DNA from 2 places in the Staphylococcus sp. MZ3 genome. Region 2 is predicted to be linked to the other one. Evidence: riboswitches for the same ligand, from Rfam matches in the RefSeq annotation. Region 2 holds a riboswitch; the other holds the start of a gene.
What was found. A riboswitch is a leader RNA that binds a small molecule or an ion and turns the genes downstream of it on or off. The one in region 2 is predicted to bind lysine.

Region 1 (7,071 bases), 320 kb from region 2:
TGTGAAAAAAGATGGCACAAGAGAGCAGTTTTCAAGAGAAAAAATACTTAATGGACTTGTGCGTTCTTGTGAGAAACGACCAGTTAGATATCAACAACTTGAAGACATAACAAACAAGGTTGAATGGCAATTACGAGATGAAGGTCATACGGAAGTGTCTTCACGAGATATAGGTGAACACGTTATGAACTTGTTAATGCATGTTGATCAAGTTTCATATGTTAGATTTGCATCAGTCTATAAAGAATTTAAAGATGTTGATCAATTGTTAGCATCGATGCAAGGGATTTTAAGCGAAAACAAACGGAGTGATGCTTAAATGGGACGACAAGCCTTCGAATTCGGCTTAAGACCAAAGGATCAATTCAAAGTTATGCAACACTTTGATTTAAATACGAATCATTTAGAGGTATTGAATCGACTGTATACACCGCTAATTGGAACGCAAGCAGTGGGTTTATATCATTTTATGACTCAATTCGTTAAAGAAAGTCATAATGAAACATTGATTCTTTCTCATTATATTTTTATGAATGAACTTAAAATTAATTTACTAGAGTTTAGACAACAAATGGACTTACTTGAAGCGATTGGATTGTTAAAGGCGTTTGTCAAACATGATGAACAAGAAACACAATTTGTTTACCAATTAATTCAACCGCCTTCAGCACATTTATTTTTTAATGATCCAATGTTGTCAATCTTTTTATATAGTGAAGTCGAGCATCGTCGATTTCATGAGTTGAAGAAATACTTTGAGTATCAACAAATTGATTTGAGTGAATTTAAACAGGTAACAAGACAATTTACTGATGTTTTTAAAGTGCCGTCTACAAAAATAGATATCGATACAAGTGATATTCCGATTAATGAACCGTACCAAGGTATCGATTTATCAAATGAATCTTTTGACTTTGAAATGTTGAGACAAATGTTAGGTAAACATTTTATTAGTCAAGACATTGTTACCAAAGATGCAAAGCGTTTAATTACACAACTCGCGACTTTATATGGTTTAACAGCAGATGGCATGAAGCATGTTATTTTAAATTCAATTACAAGTGGACAACAGTTATCCTTTGAAGAAATGCGTAAACAAGCACGCTCGTATTACTTAATGGAACACGAAAATCAAATGCCTAAATTACAGGTGAAATCTCCTGCTACATCATCTTCGACGGGCAAATCTTCAGAAGTGAATCCAAAGCCACAAAGTGATGAATGGTTTGAGTTACTTGAACAAACGAGTCCAATTGATATGTTAGCTTCTTGGTCTGAATCAGAACCAACTATATCGCAAAAGACAATGGTTGAAGAATTAATTGAACGTGAAAAAATGTCTTTTGGCGTCATTAATATTTTGTTGCAATTTGTCATGTTAAAAGAAGATATGAAACTTCCTAAAGCGTATATTTTGGAAATAGCATCAAATTGGAAGAAAAAAGGTATTAAGACAGCTAAAGAAGCATATAATTACGCTAAAAAAGTTAATCAACCTAAAAATGAGGGTTCTAGCGGAAATTACCAAAAGCGTGGTTCATACTATGGGCAGCGTAATCGTATTTCAAAAGAAAAAACACCTAAATGGTTAGAAAATAGAGATAAAGCTAGTGAAGAAGATTCGGCTAAAGATAATAGCGTAGATGATCAACAATTAGAGCAAGATCGACAAGCATTTCTAGATAAATTATCTAAAAAATGGGAGGAGGACAGTCAATAATGAAGCAATTTAAAAGTATAATTAACACGTCGCAGGACTTTGAAAAAAGAATAGAAAAGATAAAAAAAGAAGTAATCAATGACCCAGATGTTAAGCAATTTTTGGAAGCGCATCGAGCTGAATTAACGAATGCTATGATTGATGAAGACTTAAATGTGTTACAAGAGTATAAAGATCAACAAAAACATTATGACGGTCATAAATTTGCTGATTGTCCAAATTTCGTAAAGGGGCATGTGCCTGAGTTATATGTTGATAATAACCGAATTAAAATACGCTATTTACAATGCCCATGTAAAATCAAGTACGACGAAGAACGCTTTGAAGCTGAGCTAATTACATCTCATCATATGCAACGAGATACTTTAAATGCCAAATTGAAAGATATTTATATGAATCATCGAGACCGTCTTGATGTAGCTATGGCAGCAGATGATATTTGTACAGCAATAACTAATGGGGAACAAGTGAAAGGCCTTTACCTTTATGGTCCATTTGGGACAGGTAAATCTTTTATTCTAGGTGCAATTGCGAATCAGCTCAAATCTAAGAAGGTACGTTCGACAATTATTTATTTACCGGAATTTATTAGAACATTAAAAGGTGGCTTTAAAGATGGTTCTTTTGAAAAGAAATTACATCGCGTAAGAGAAGCAAACATTTTAATGCTTGATGATATTGGGGCTGAAGAAGTGACTCCATGGGTGAGAGATGAGGTAATTGGACCTTTGCTACACTATCGAATGGTTCATGAATTACCAACATTCTTTAGTTCTAATTTTGACTATAGTGAATTGGAACATCATTTAGCGATGACTCGTGATGGTGAAGAGAAGACTAAAGCAGCACGTATTATTGAACGTGTCAAATCTTTGTCAACACCATACTTTTTATCAGGAGAAAATTTCAGAAACAATTGAATTTTAAAATGATTGGTGTATAATGAATACAAATCTAAATCGTTTAAATGATTGAAGACAAGATGATCTAATCAATATTACACAGAAAGCCATTGTTTGATGAGAATATGGTTAATAAATTAGATGATTACTACTTCATTTATGGTATTTGTAATGAATACCCGGATCAAGACCGTTATCTTAAGCAGAGATATTTAATACATAAATTGTATTAGATAACTAGGGTGGTACCACGACGATCTCGTCCCTTGTATAGGGGCGGGATTTTTTGTTTTTTTCAGACATAAATGTTTGTTGGTGTCATATATTCCCTGTTTATTGTTAATAGGTTTAATGTTAAAACGATGATTGTTGTTCAATTTTTTAACGAGGTCAGATAAAAGTATTTATAAAGCAAATAGGAGGGTTTAACATGGAACAAATTAATATTCAATTTCCAGATGGTAATAAAAAGGCGTTTGATAAAGGTATTACTACTGAAGATATAGCACAATCAATTAGTCCTGGATTACGTAAAAAAGCTGTTGCCGGCAAATTTAACGGGCAACTTGTAGATTTAACTAAACCGCTTGAAACTGATGGATCAATTGAAATTGTGACACCAGGTAGTGAAGAAGCGTTAGAGGTATTACGTCATTCTACTGCACATTTAATGGCACACGCAATTAAAAGGTTATATGGTAATGTTAAATTTGGTGTAGGTCCTGTAATAGAAGGTGGATTCTACTATGACTTCGACATTGACCAAAACATCTCATCTGATGACTTTGAACAAATTGAAAAAACAATGAAACAAATCGTTAACGAAAATATGAAAATCGAACGAAAAGTGGTTTCACGAGATGAAGCGAAAGAGTTATTCAGCAATGATGAATACAAATTAGAATTAATCGACGCGATTCCTGAAGATGAAAATGTAACATTATATAGTCAAGGTGATTTTACTGATTTATGTCGTGGAGTTCACGTTCCATCAACAGCTAAAATTAAAGAGTTTAAACTATTATCTACAGCAGGTGCATACTGGCGTGGAGATAGTAACAACAAAATGTTACAACGTATATACGGTACTGCTTTCTTTGATAAAAAAGAATTAAAAGCACATTTACAAATGTTAGAAGAGCGTAAAGAACGTGATCATCGTAAAATTGGTAAAGAGTTAGAATTATTCACAAATAGCCAATTAGTTGGTGCTGGTTTGCCATTATGGTTACCTAACGGTGCAACAATTAGACGTGAAATTGAACGTTACATTGTTGATAAAGAGGTGAGCATGGGTTATGACCACGTTTATACACCAGTACTTGCTAATGTTGATTTATACAAAACATCTGGTCACTGGGATCACTATCAAGAAGATATGTTCCCACCAATGCAGTTAGATGAAACTGAATCTATGGTATTACGTCCAATGAACTGTCCACATCATATGATGATTTATGCGAATAAACCACATTCATATCGTGAATTACCTATCCGTATCGCTGAGCTAGGAACGATGCATAGATATGAAGCAAGTGGTGCTGTATCAGGATTACAACGTGTTCGTGGTATGACTTTAAATGATTCACATATCTTTGTTCGACCTGATCAAATTAAAGAAGAATTCAAACGCGTTGTAAACATGATTATTGATGTGTATAAAGACTTTGGTTTCGAGGATTATAGCTTTAGATTAAGTTATAGAGACCCTGAAGATAAAGAAAAGTACTTTGATGATGATGACATGTGGAATAAAGCTGAAAATATGCTTAAAGAGGCAGCGGATGAGCTTGGCTTATCGTACGAAGAAGCGATTGGTGAAGCGGCATTCTATGGTCCGAAACTAGATGTTCAAGTTAAAACAGCGATGGGTAAAGAAGAGACATTATCAACAGCACAACTTGATTTCTTATTACCAGAACGTTTTGATTTAACTTATATTGGTCAAGATGGTGAACATCATCGTCCAGTTGTTATTCATCGTGGTGTTGTATCAACAATGGAACGATTTGTAGCATTTTTAACTGAAGAAACTAAAGGTGCATTCCCGACTTGGTTAGCGCCAAAACAAGTTCAAATCATTCCAGTTAACGTTGATTTACATTATGATTATGCGCGCCAATTGCAAGATGAATTGAAATCTCAAGGTGTTCGTGTAAGTATTGATGACCGTAATGAAAAAATGGGTTATAAAATTAGAGAAGCTCAAATGCAAAAAATACCTTATCAAATCGTAGTTGGGGATAAGGAAGTTGAAAATAATCAAGTGAATGTGCGTCAATATGGATCGCAAGACCAAGAAACAGTTGAAAAAGATGAATTTATCTGGAATCTAGTTGATGAAATTCGTTTGAAAAAACATAGATAGACAGTTGTCGCAATAAAATGCTTTAAAACTTTTATTGCGTATCAAGTTTTACAGGGTTGATTATGCGTGATGAATCCTGTATATTACAAGTTAGTTAAAATATTAAATTGAGTTAGAGGTTGCATGTTTAATTAGTAACTTGTCAGAAGTATTTATGGTACATAAGTTGAACAAGTGAAAGGTAAAGATGCCGAAATAGATATAAACCATAAATTATATCTATTGGGACAGTTTTCGAATAGGAACTGTACTGTCACAGAATGTGATGTGCTACCTTATATAGATAATTGCCAAAGTGGTTGCATATCTTAAAGGTATGTAGCCACTTTTTTACTTTTAATATCACTATGTTCTGTAAAAAAAGGGTATGAAAGTGAATAAAGGTTATTTATTTCTTGGCCTCTAAAACATGGAAAGGGAGCTTATATGTCAAAAGTTCAAAATGAAAGTAACAATGTTGTCAAAAGGGGACTTAAAGATCGTCATATTTCTATGATTGCGATTGGGGGTTGTATTGGTACAGGTTTATTTGTAACTTCTGGTGGAGCAATTCATGATGCAGGTGCTTTGGGTGCATTAATAGGATACGCAATTATCGGAATAATGGTATTTTTCTTAATGACGTCACTTGGCGAAATGGCTACGTATTTGCCAGTATCAGGTTCATTTAGTACATATGCTACAAGATTTGTTGATCCATCTTTAGGGTTTGCGCTTGGTTGGAACTATTGGTTTAACTGGGTAGTAACTGTAGCAGCAGATATTACGATTGCAGCACAAGTCATTCAATATTGGACACCATTGCAAGGCATACCCGCTTGGGCATGGAGTGCGTTGTTCTTAGTTATAATTTTTAGTCTGAATTCGTTATCAGTTCGCGTCTATGGTGAAAGTGAATACTGGTTGGCATTGATAAAAGTGGTTACAGTTATTGTTTTCATTGCAATTGGTTTATTAACGATTGTCGGAATCATGGGTGGTCATGTTGTAGGATTCGAAATATTTAATAAAGGTGAAGGTCCTATTCTTGGTGGCAACTTAGGAGGAAGTTTGTTATCAATTCTAGGTGTATTCTTAATCGCTGGTTTCTCATTCCAAGGTACTGAGTTAATTGGTATTACGGCTGGTGAATCAGAAAATCCTGAACGTGCTGTGCCGAAAGCAATTAAACAAGTATTCTGGAGAATTTTATTATTTTACATTTTAGCCATTTTTGTTATCGGTATGTTAATTCCTTATGATAGTAGTGCATTAATGGGTGGTAGTGATAATGTAGCAACGTCTCCATTCACATTAGTGTTTAAAAATGCTGGATTTGCGTTTGCAGCATCATTTATGAATGCAGTCATTTTAACGTCTGTGTTATCAGCAGGTAACTCAGGTATGTATGCTTCAACTCGAATGCTATATTCAATGAGTAAAGATAAATTAGCGTTTGAAGCATTTGGTAAAACAAATAAAAACGGTGTGCCATATATGTCGTTACTCGTTACAGCAATCATTGTAGTGATAATTTTCGTATTACAAAGCCTTACAAAAGGTGCATACGAATATATCGTTGCAGCAAGTGGTTTAACTGGTTTTATTGCTTGGGTAGGTATAGCAGTAAGTCATTATCGATTTAGAAGAGCATTTGATAAACAAAATTATGACAAATCTAAATTAAAATATACTGCTAAATTATTCCCATTCGGACCATTATTTGCTGGCTTTTTATGTATTGTAGTAATTATTGGTCAAGATGTTGACTTTATTAAAACAGGAGATTTTAATTTTAGTCGCTTCTTAATTACGTATATGGGAATCCCAGTATTTTTAGCATTCTTTATTTATCATAAGCTTCGATATAAAACGAAAAAAATTCCATTAGAACAAGTAGATTTACGTCAAGACGTGTCAATGGATGAAATAAAAGGTTAAAATAAAAATAATTACAGTTATAGTGTTGACTTAAATGTGAATTGTTGATATGATTAACAACGTTGAATACGAAACGAACCAAGTAGAAGCACCCGCTTCTCACCTGTAGCGACGCATAAAGCAGTTGGCAGGTTAATCACATTACACATAACTGTGTATAA
Region 2 (7,071 bases):
GTTGAGACATAATCGTATCTCAACCTTGAAATTATTATACGTTGACGTCACTAGTCATTCAGTTTTCTTAATGCTGCTACAATCTCTTTTTTAGTATCTTGTACTTCAGAAGCTTGCTTAATCACTTTTGCAGGTGTACCAGCAACAACTGCACCAGCTGGTACATCTTGTGTCACAATCGCGCCAGCTGCAACAATAGCACCTTTACCAACACGTACACCTTCTAAAATAACTGCATTTGCACCGATTAATACATCATCCTCGATTATAACCGGTGAAGCACTAGGGGGTTCAATCACACCTGCTAATACTGCGCCAGCCCCTACATGTACATTTTTACCAGTTGTAGCACGACCACCGAGAGTAGCATTCATATCAATCATTGTACCTTCGCCAACGACTGCGCCAATATTAATTGTTGCGCCCATCATAACGACAGCACCATCTTCAATAATGGCTTGTTCTCTAATAAACGCACCTGGTTCAATTCGTGCATTCGTATTTGTTAAGTCTTTTAATGGAATAGCAGAATTGCGACGATCCATTTCAATTTCTATATCTTCGAATTGACTACCATATGCTTCGTAAAAAGGTTTCCAATCATCCGCTTCACAAAAGATTACTTTAGATTGTTCTGAACCAAATACTTTAAAACTTTCTGGATATGTGATGCCTTCAAAATTACCATTTAAATATACTTTTATTGGTGTAGACTTTTTAGCATCACTTATATATTGAATAATTTCTTCAGCTGTTAAATGTTGTACCATAAAATAATCGATCTCCTTTAATATGTTTATAAGTTGTCAAACGTATAAAAGCCGTTTGGTTTATTAACTAAGCGTTCTGCTGCTTGTATTGCACCATTCGCAAAAATATCTTTTGATTGTGCACGATGCGTGATTTGAATCGTTTCATCAGTGCCAGCAAATAGAACTTCATGTTCACCGACAATCGTACCTCCACGAATAGAATGTATACCAATATCTTGTGGCTGGCGTTTTTCATTTAATTCATGTCTATCATACACAGGTGTTACATTTTCTTTCAAAGATACGATCACATCATACAATTTTTCTAACGTACCACTTGGTGCATCTACTTTTTTATTATGATGTGCCTCAGTCAATTCGATGTCGAAATCATCAAGTAGGGGAACAGCAGCTGCTAAAATTTTAGTCAATGCATGAACGCCATAACTCATGTTCGCGCTGAAAAATACAGGCATATTTTGACTCAATTCATCTAACTTATTAAGTAGTTTTTCTTTCTCGCCAGTTGTTGCCACAACTAATGGCAAATGAAACTCTTCATCTAATAAAGGGAACAGCAGATTTGGATTTGAAAAATCTATTGCAACATCGGCATCTTTAACATCTGCAATATGTTGATATTGTTGATATGGCGTTGTTGCTTTCGGTGTATTTTCAATGACCCCAACGATTTCATGTCCTTTTTCTTCTGCTAATCTAGCAACGCGTTGATTCATTGCACCATAGCCAATTAGTAATATTTTCACTCATTTTCACCCGCTTTAAATGTGTCATATGCTTCACGAAGCACTTTAGTATCTGTATCTTTTAGGCTAACCAATGGTAAACGTAATTCATAGTTTCCAAATCCTAAATAACTTGTTAAAGCTTTAATAGGAATTGGGTTAATATCAACTGATAGGGCTGATAACAGTGTGCCGATTGGTTTAAATTGATCTTGAATATCTAATCCACTTTGTTGAGCATCGTATAACGCTTGAAATTCTTTAGGAATGACATTGGCAATAACAGAGATAACCCCTTGACCGCCACGTTGATAGTATTCGACGACGTTGTCATCATTGCCACTATATAATGCAAATGAATTTGTATCAATGCGCTTTTTCACTTCTTCTAAATACTCAAAATCATTCGTAGCATCTTTTAAAGCAACTATATAAGGATGTTGACTTAATATTTCTACAGTTTCTGGTTCAATTGTCATGTTCGTTCTTGAAGGAACATTGTACAGTACGACTGGTAATTTCACAGCATCTGCAATCGCTTCAAAGTGTTTGACTAAACCACGTTGGTTCGTTTTGTTGTAGTAGGGCGTAATTAACATAATTGCATCAGCCCCTAAGGCTTTAGCTTGGATTGAAGCTTGGATTGACTTTTCAGTATCATTAGTGCCAGTTCCTGCTATGACAGGAACACGTTTATCTACAAGATCAATAACTGTTTTTAGAATGCGTTCTTTTTCATCTGTTGTTAAAGTAGGGCTCTCAGCAGTAGTTCCATTAACGATGATTGCTTGGGCATTATTTTCTAGTAAAAAATTAACGTGTGTTTTCAAAGCTTCAATATTAACTTTGTTATTTGTAAAAGGGGTTGTAAGTGCAACTCCAACACCCTCAAATAAATGTGTCATTTTAATTCGCTCCTTTTAAACGCATAACTTGTTCCAATACTTGTACAGCATTTAATGCAGCACCTTTTAATAAATTGTCTGATGTACACCATACATGGAAAGTATTTTCTAATGAATCATCTCTACGTATACGGCCAACAAACACTTCATCTTTATTAGTAGAATTGATTGCCATTGGATATTCATTGTTCTCTGGATTGTCTACTAAAACAACGCGGTCATCTTGATCAAATAATGCTTTAATATCTTCTGCAGTCGCTTCTTTTTCAAGCGTTACATCAATTTCAACACTATGACTATCTTGAACAGGCACACGTGCACATGTTGCTGTTACTTTTAAGTCTGGCGCATTTAAAATTTTTCTCGTCTCATCAATCATTTTTTGTTCTTCTTTTGTATATCCGTTTTCTAAAAACACATCAATATGCGGTAACACATTATTATAAATTGGATGTGGATATGCTTCTGGTGCTTTACCATTTACACCTTCAGCTAAATCTTTCTTACCTTTCATCCCTGAACCTGATACAGCTTGATATGTTGTATATGCCACTCGTTTTAAACCATAAGCATCTTGCAATACTTTTAATGGCACAACAGACTGAATCGTAGAGCAGTTTGGATTGGCAATGATACCTCTTGTAAAAGTAGGTTCATTGACTTCCGGAACGATTAAATCAATATCTTCTGCCATACGCCATTGACTTGAATTGTCTATAACGATTGCACCAGCTTTTTCAAAGAGTGGGGCAAAGTGTTCGCTTGTACCGCCACCAGCACTCATTAATACATAATCGAAATGTTCACTTGCACGAGCATCAGTTAATTCTTGAACTGTATATGTTTTTCCTTGAAATTCAACTTCTTTCCCTGCAGAACGTGCTGATGAAAATAATACTAATTCATCGAAAGGAATATTTTTACGATTTAATGTCTCCAACATTTTTGTACCTACTAATCCTGTTGAACCCACAACTGCTAATTTTGTCATAACTTGTCACTCCATTTTATAATAATTTCCAATTTTTAGAATATTTTAACAATCATTTTACCATTAAATGTTAAATGCGTCATATAGTTTTTCCACCGCTTGTTGCCCATTAAAATCATCAATGACGTATGAAATACTTATTTCAGAAGTTGTTGTTTGGTAGAAAGGTATATTATTTTCAATTAATGTCAAAAATGCTTTTGATGCCACACCTGACATATCACGCATGCCTGAGCCAATTAATGAAATTTTGACATAATGCTCATTGATTTTATAAGCTAATGCTTCATATTGATTCTTTAATGTTTCAAGAATCATAGAAATTTGATGAAAATCACTATCTTTAATCGTGAAGGATAGTTGTAGTCCATCCAAGTTGACGATTTGTGAAATCATATCAACATTTACAGCACCTTCTTCAAGTTCCGTAAATAGTTGGGTAAGTAGCTGATTGTCAGGTAGGGGATAACTAATTGTTACATGCATCATATGTTTATCCAAAGCCACACCAGCAACTGCTTTTTTCTCTAATATTTCTTCATTTGACATAATCCATGTTCCTTTCACGTTCGATAAAGTTTTTCCTAAATATAAAGGGATATTATAGTTTTTAGCTAATTCAACACTTCTTGTTTCAAGTACACCAGCACCTAAAGCGCTCATTTCCATCATTTCTTCATATGAGACGATGTCTAGTCGTTTAGCTTTTGGTAAAAGTCTTGGGTCAGTGGCATACACACCATCAACGTCGGTATAAATTTCACAAGGTATTTGATTACTAACAGCAAGTGCCACAGCGGTCGTATCAGAACCGCCTCTGCCTAAAGTTGTTAATTCCTGATGTTCATTGATGCCTTGAAATCCAGCAACTACTAAAATATCGTTTTCTTGAAAGGCTTGTTCAAATGTTTGAGGATTAATTTGAGCAATTTTACTTTTTAAATGATGGCCAATGGTTTTAATACCCGCTTGATAGCCAGTCATTGCTTTGGCATTCACACCGATATCATTTAATACCATTGATAAATAAGATACAGTTTGTTGCTCTCCGGTTGTCAATAATAATGCCAGTTCTTGTTGTTTTGGTGCTTTAGTCAAGGTCGATACATTCGTCATTAATTGATCTGTTGTGTTACCCATAGCACTTACAACGACAATTAATTGTTCATCTTGATTGACCCGCTCCTTTAACATTTCAGCGATCCTTTTTATTTTTGTAAAATCACTGACGGATGATCCGCCAAATTTCAACACACTTCTTGTTACCATATAATCCTCCTAATTGTTAGGAAGGGCACACAATAATAAAAAAAGAACAAGTTCGGAATGCGAACTTGCTCTTAATCTATATACAAGTGATGCACTCCATTATTTTTAAATAATGACAAACTCTCAGCTCTTAACCAAAAAGTCCAACAAATTATAACTGCTATTATAATCGCTTCGGCATCGCACCCTTTCAAATTTAGCTGTTAGCAGACAGTAATCTAAACTTTACTCATGATTGATGCGCCTCATCAAAATATTATTAAATTGGTATGTGTTCATTATACATATGACAAATATGAATGTAAACCGATAATTTAGATTTTTTGGAATAACCTGAAAATTCAAGTTATAGCGTTGCTTATATTTTAAAAGGTGGTGATAATGAGACTTTTTGAAAAATAAAATTCAAAATACTTATAGCATACTCCATACTCAATATGCACATTAAATAAATGTACTCTTTTAATGCGGTGATAACTGTATTTGTAATTTAGAGAAGGGGTGTTCACTGTGCTGATGTGCTAAAAAATAAAATAAAAAGGACACCTTGATGCTATAAATATTAGCATCGAGACGCCCAGTTAATGTCTATTAAATTGAATATAGTCTCGGACATGAATCAATGCCCTAGGCCCTGCAATGTTATATTGACAGTAGTTGACTGAATGAAAATGACTTTGTAGCTAGCTTTTTTCAATCCTTGTCGGTGCCACACATAGAGAAATTGGATTCCTAATTTCTACAAACAATACAAGTTGCGGAATAAGTCCCAATATAGAAGGTGACAGTAAGCCAACTTACAATAATGTGCAAGTTGGTCGGGCCTCAACACAGAGATTTTCGAAAAGAAATTCTACATATTATGTTTATTTTAAAACGCCGATTTCTTGCAAGTATTCTTCATATGGAATTTCTTTTGAAACGCCGCCTTGTTTATTTAAATCGATAACACGGTTTGCAATCGTGTTGATAAATTCGAAGTCATAAGAAGTAAAGATGATAGAACCTTTAAATGATTTAAGACCATCATTGACAGCAGTAATACTTTCTAAGTCTAAGTGGTTAGTAGGTTCGTCAAGTAAAAGTACATTCGCACTTGATAACATCATTTTACTTAGCATACAACGTACTTTTTCTCCACCTGAAAGCACACTAGCTTTTTTCTTAACTTCTTCACCACTAAATAACATACGACCTAAGAAACCACGTAAAAATGTTTCTGTTTGTTCATCTTCCGGTGCATATTGTCTTAACCAATCTACAAGGTTCATATTAACGCCCTCAAAGAATTCTGAGTTATCTTTAGGGAAGTAACTTAATGATGTTGTTACACCCCATTTATAAGAACCTTCGTCTGGTTCCATTTCACCAGCTAATATTTTAAGTAATGTTGTTTTCGCGATTTCACTATCTCCAATTAAAATTGCTTTATCATTTGGATTCATTGTGAATGAAATGTTATCTAATACTTTTTCACCGTCAATCGTTTTAGAAAGATTTTGAACGATTAATAAGTCATTACCAATCTCACGCTCAGGCGTGAATTTAACGAAAGGATATCTTCTTGATGATGGTTGAATATCATCTAATTCAATTTTCTCAAGTTGTTTTTTACGACTTGTTGCTTGTTTAGATTTAGAAGCGTTAGCTGAGAAACGAGCAATAAAGTCCTGTAACTCTTTCATTTTTTCTTCTTTTTTCTTGTTTTGTTCTTGAGCCATCTTTTGAGCTAACTGACTAGATTGATACCAAAAATCATAGTTACCAACATAAACTTTAATTTTACCAAAGTCTAAATCAGCGATATGTGTACATACGTTATTTAAGAAATGACGGTCATGCGATACTACGATAACAGTATTATCAAAGTTAATTAAGAAATCTTCTAACCAACTGATTGCTGGAATATCGAGACCGTTAGTAGGCTCATCCAGTAATAGTACGTCTGGTTCACCGAATAAACTTTGCGCTAATAATACTTTAATTTTTTGGTTGTTTTCTAATTCAGCCATTTTTTTATCGTGTAAAGTTGGATCGATACCTAAACCAGATAAAAGGTTAGCAGCATCAGCTTCAGCATTCCAACCATTCATTTCTGCAAATTCACCTTCAAGTTCAGCAGCACGGATACCATCTTCATCACTGAAATCTGGCTTCATATAGATTTCATCTTTTTCTTTCATAACCTCATAAAGACGTTCGTGACCTTTAATTACAACATCAAGCACGCGTTCATCTTCATAAGCATAGTGGTCCTGTTTTAAAACAGCTAGACGTTCATTTTTACCTAATGAAACATGTCCTGTTTGAGAATCTAATTCACCAGATAATATTTTTAAGAATGTTGATTTACCTGCACCATTCGCACCAATTAATCCATAACAATTACCTTCTGTAAATTTAATATT

Region 1: it holds a riboswitch for lysine, as region 2 does, so the genes downstream of both, KI230_RS08450 (amino acid permease) here and KI230_RS06930 (aspartate kinase) in region 2, are expected to answer to the same signal.

The regions. Positions count from the first base shown of each region.
Region 1 covers NZ_CP076026.1:1,748,094-1,755,164, reverse strand. Annotated here, with positions in the region: gene nrdR (transcriptional regulator NrdR) at 1-319, shown strand, start outside; gene dnaB (replicative helicase loading/DNA remodeling protein DnaB) at 320-1,720, shown strand; gene dnaI (primosomal protein DnaI) at 1,720-2,640, shown strand; gene KI230_RS08460 (hypothetical protein) at 2,733-2,855, shown strand; gene thrS (threonine--tRNA ligase) at 3,053-4,990, shown strand; lysine riboswitch at 5,096-5,271, shown strand; gene KI230_RS08450 (amino acid permease) at 5,417-6,910, shown strand; ribosomal protein L20 leader region at 6,985-7,071, shown strand, end outside.
Region 2 covers NZ_CP076026.1:1,425,390-1,432,460, reverse strand. Annotated here, with positions in the region: gene dapD (2,3,4,5-tetrahydropyridine-2,6-dicarboxylate N-acetyltransferase) at 51-770, opposite strand; gene dapB (4-hydroxy-tetrahydrodipicolinate reductase) at 797-1,519, opposite strand; gene dapA (4-hydroxy-tetrahydrodipicolinate synthase) at 1,516-2,403, opposite strand; gene KI230_RS06935 (aspartate-semialdehyde dehydrogenase) at 2,405-3,394, opposite strand; gene KI230_RS06930 (aspartate kinase) at 3,458-4,663, opposite strand; lysine riboswitch at 4,745-4,920, opposite strand; gene KI230_RS06925 (ABC-F family ATP-binding cassette domain-containing protein) at 5,530-7,071, opposite strand, start outside.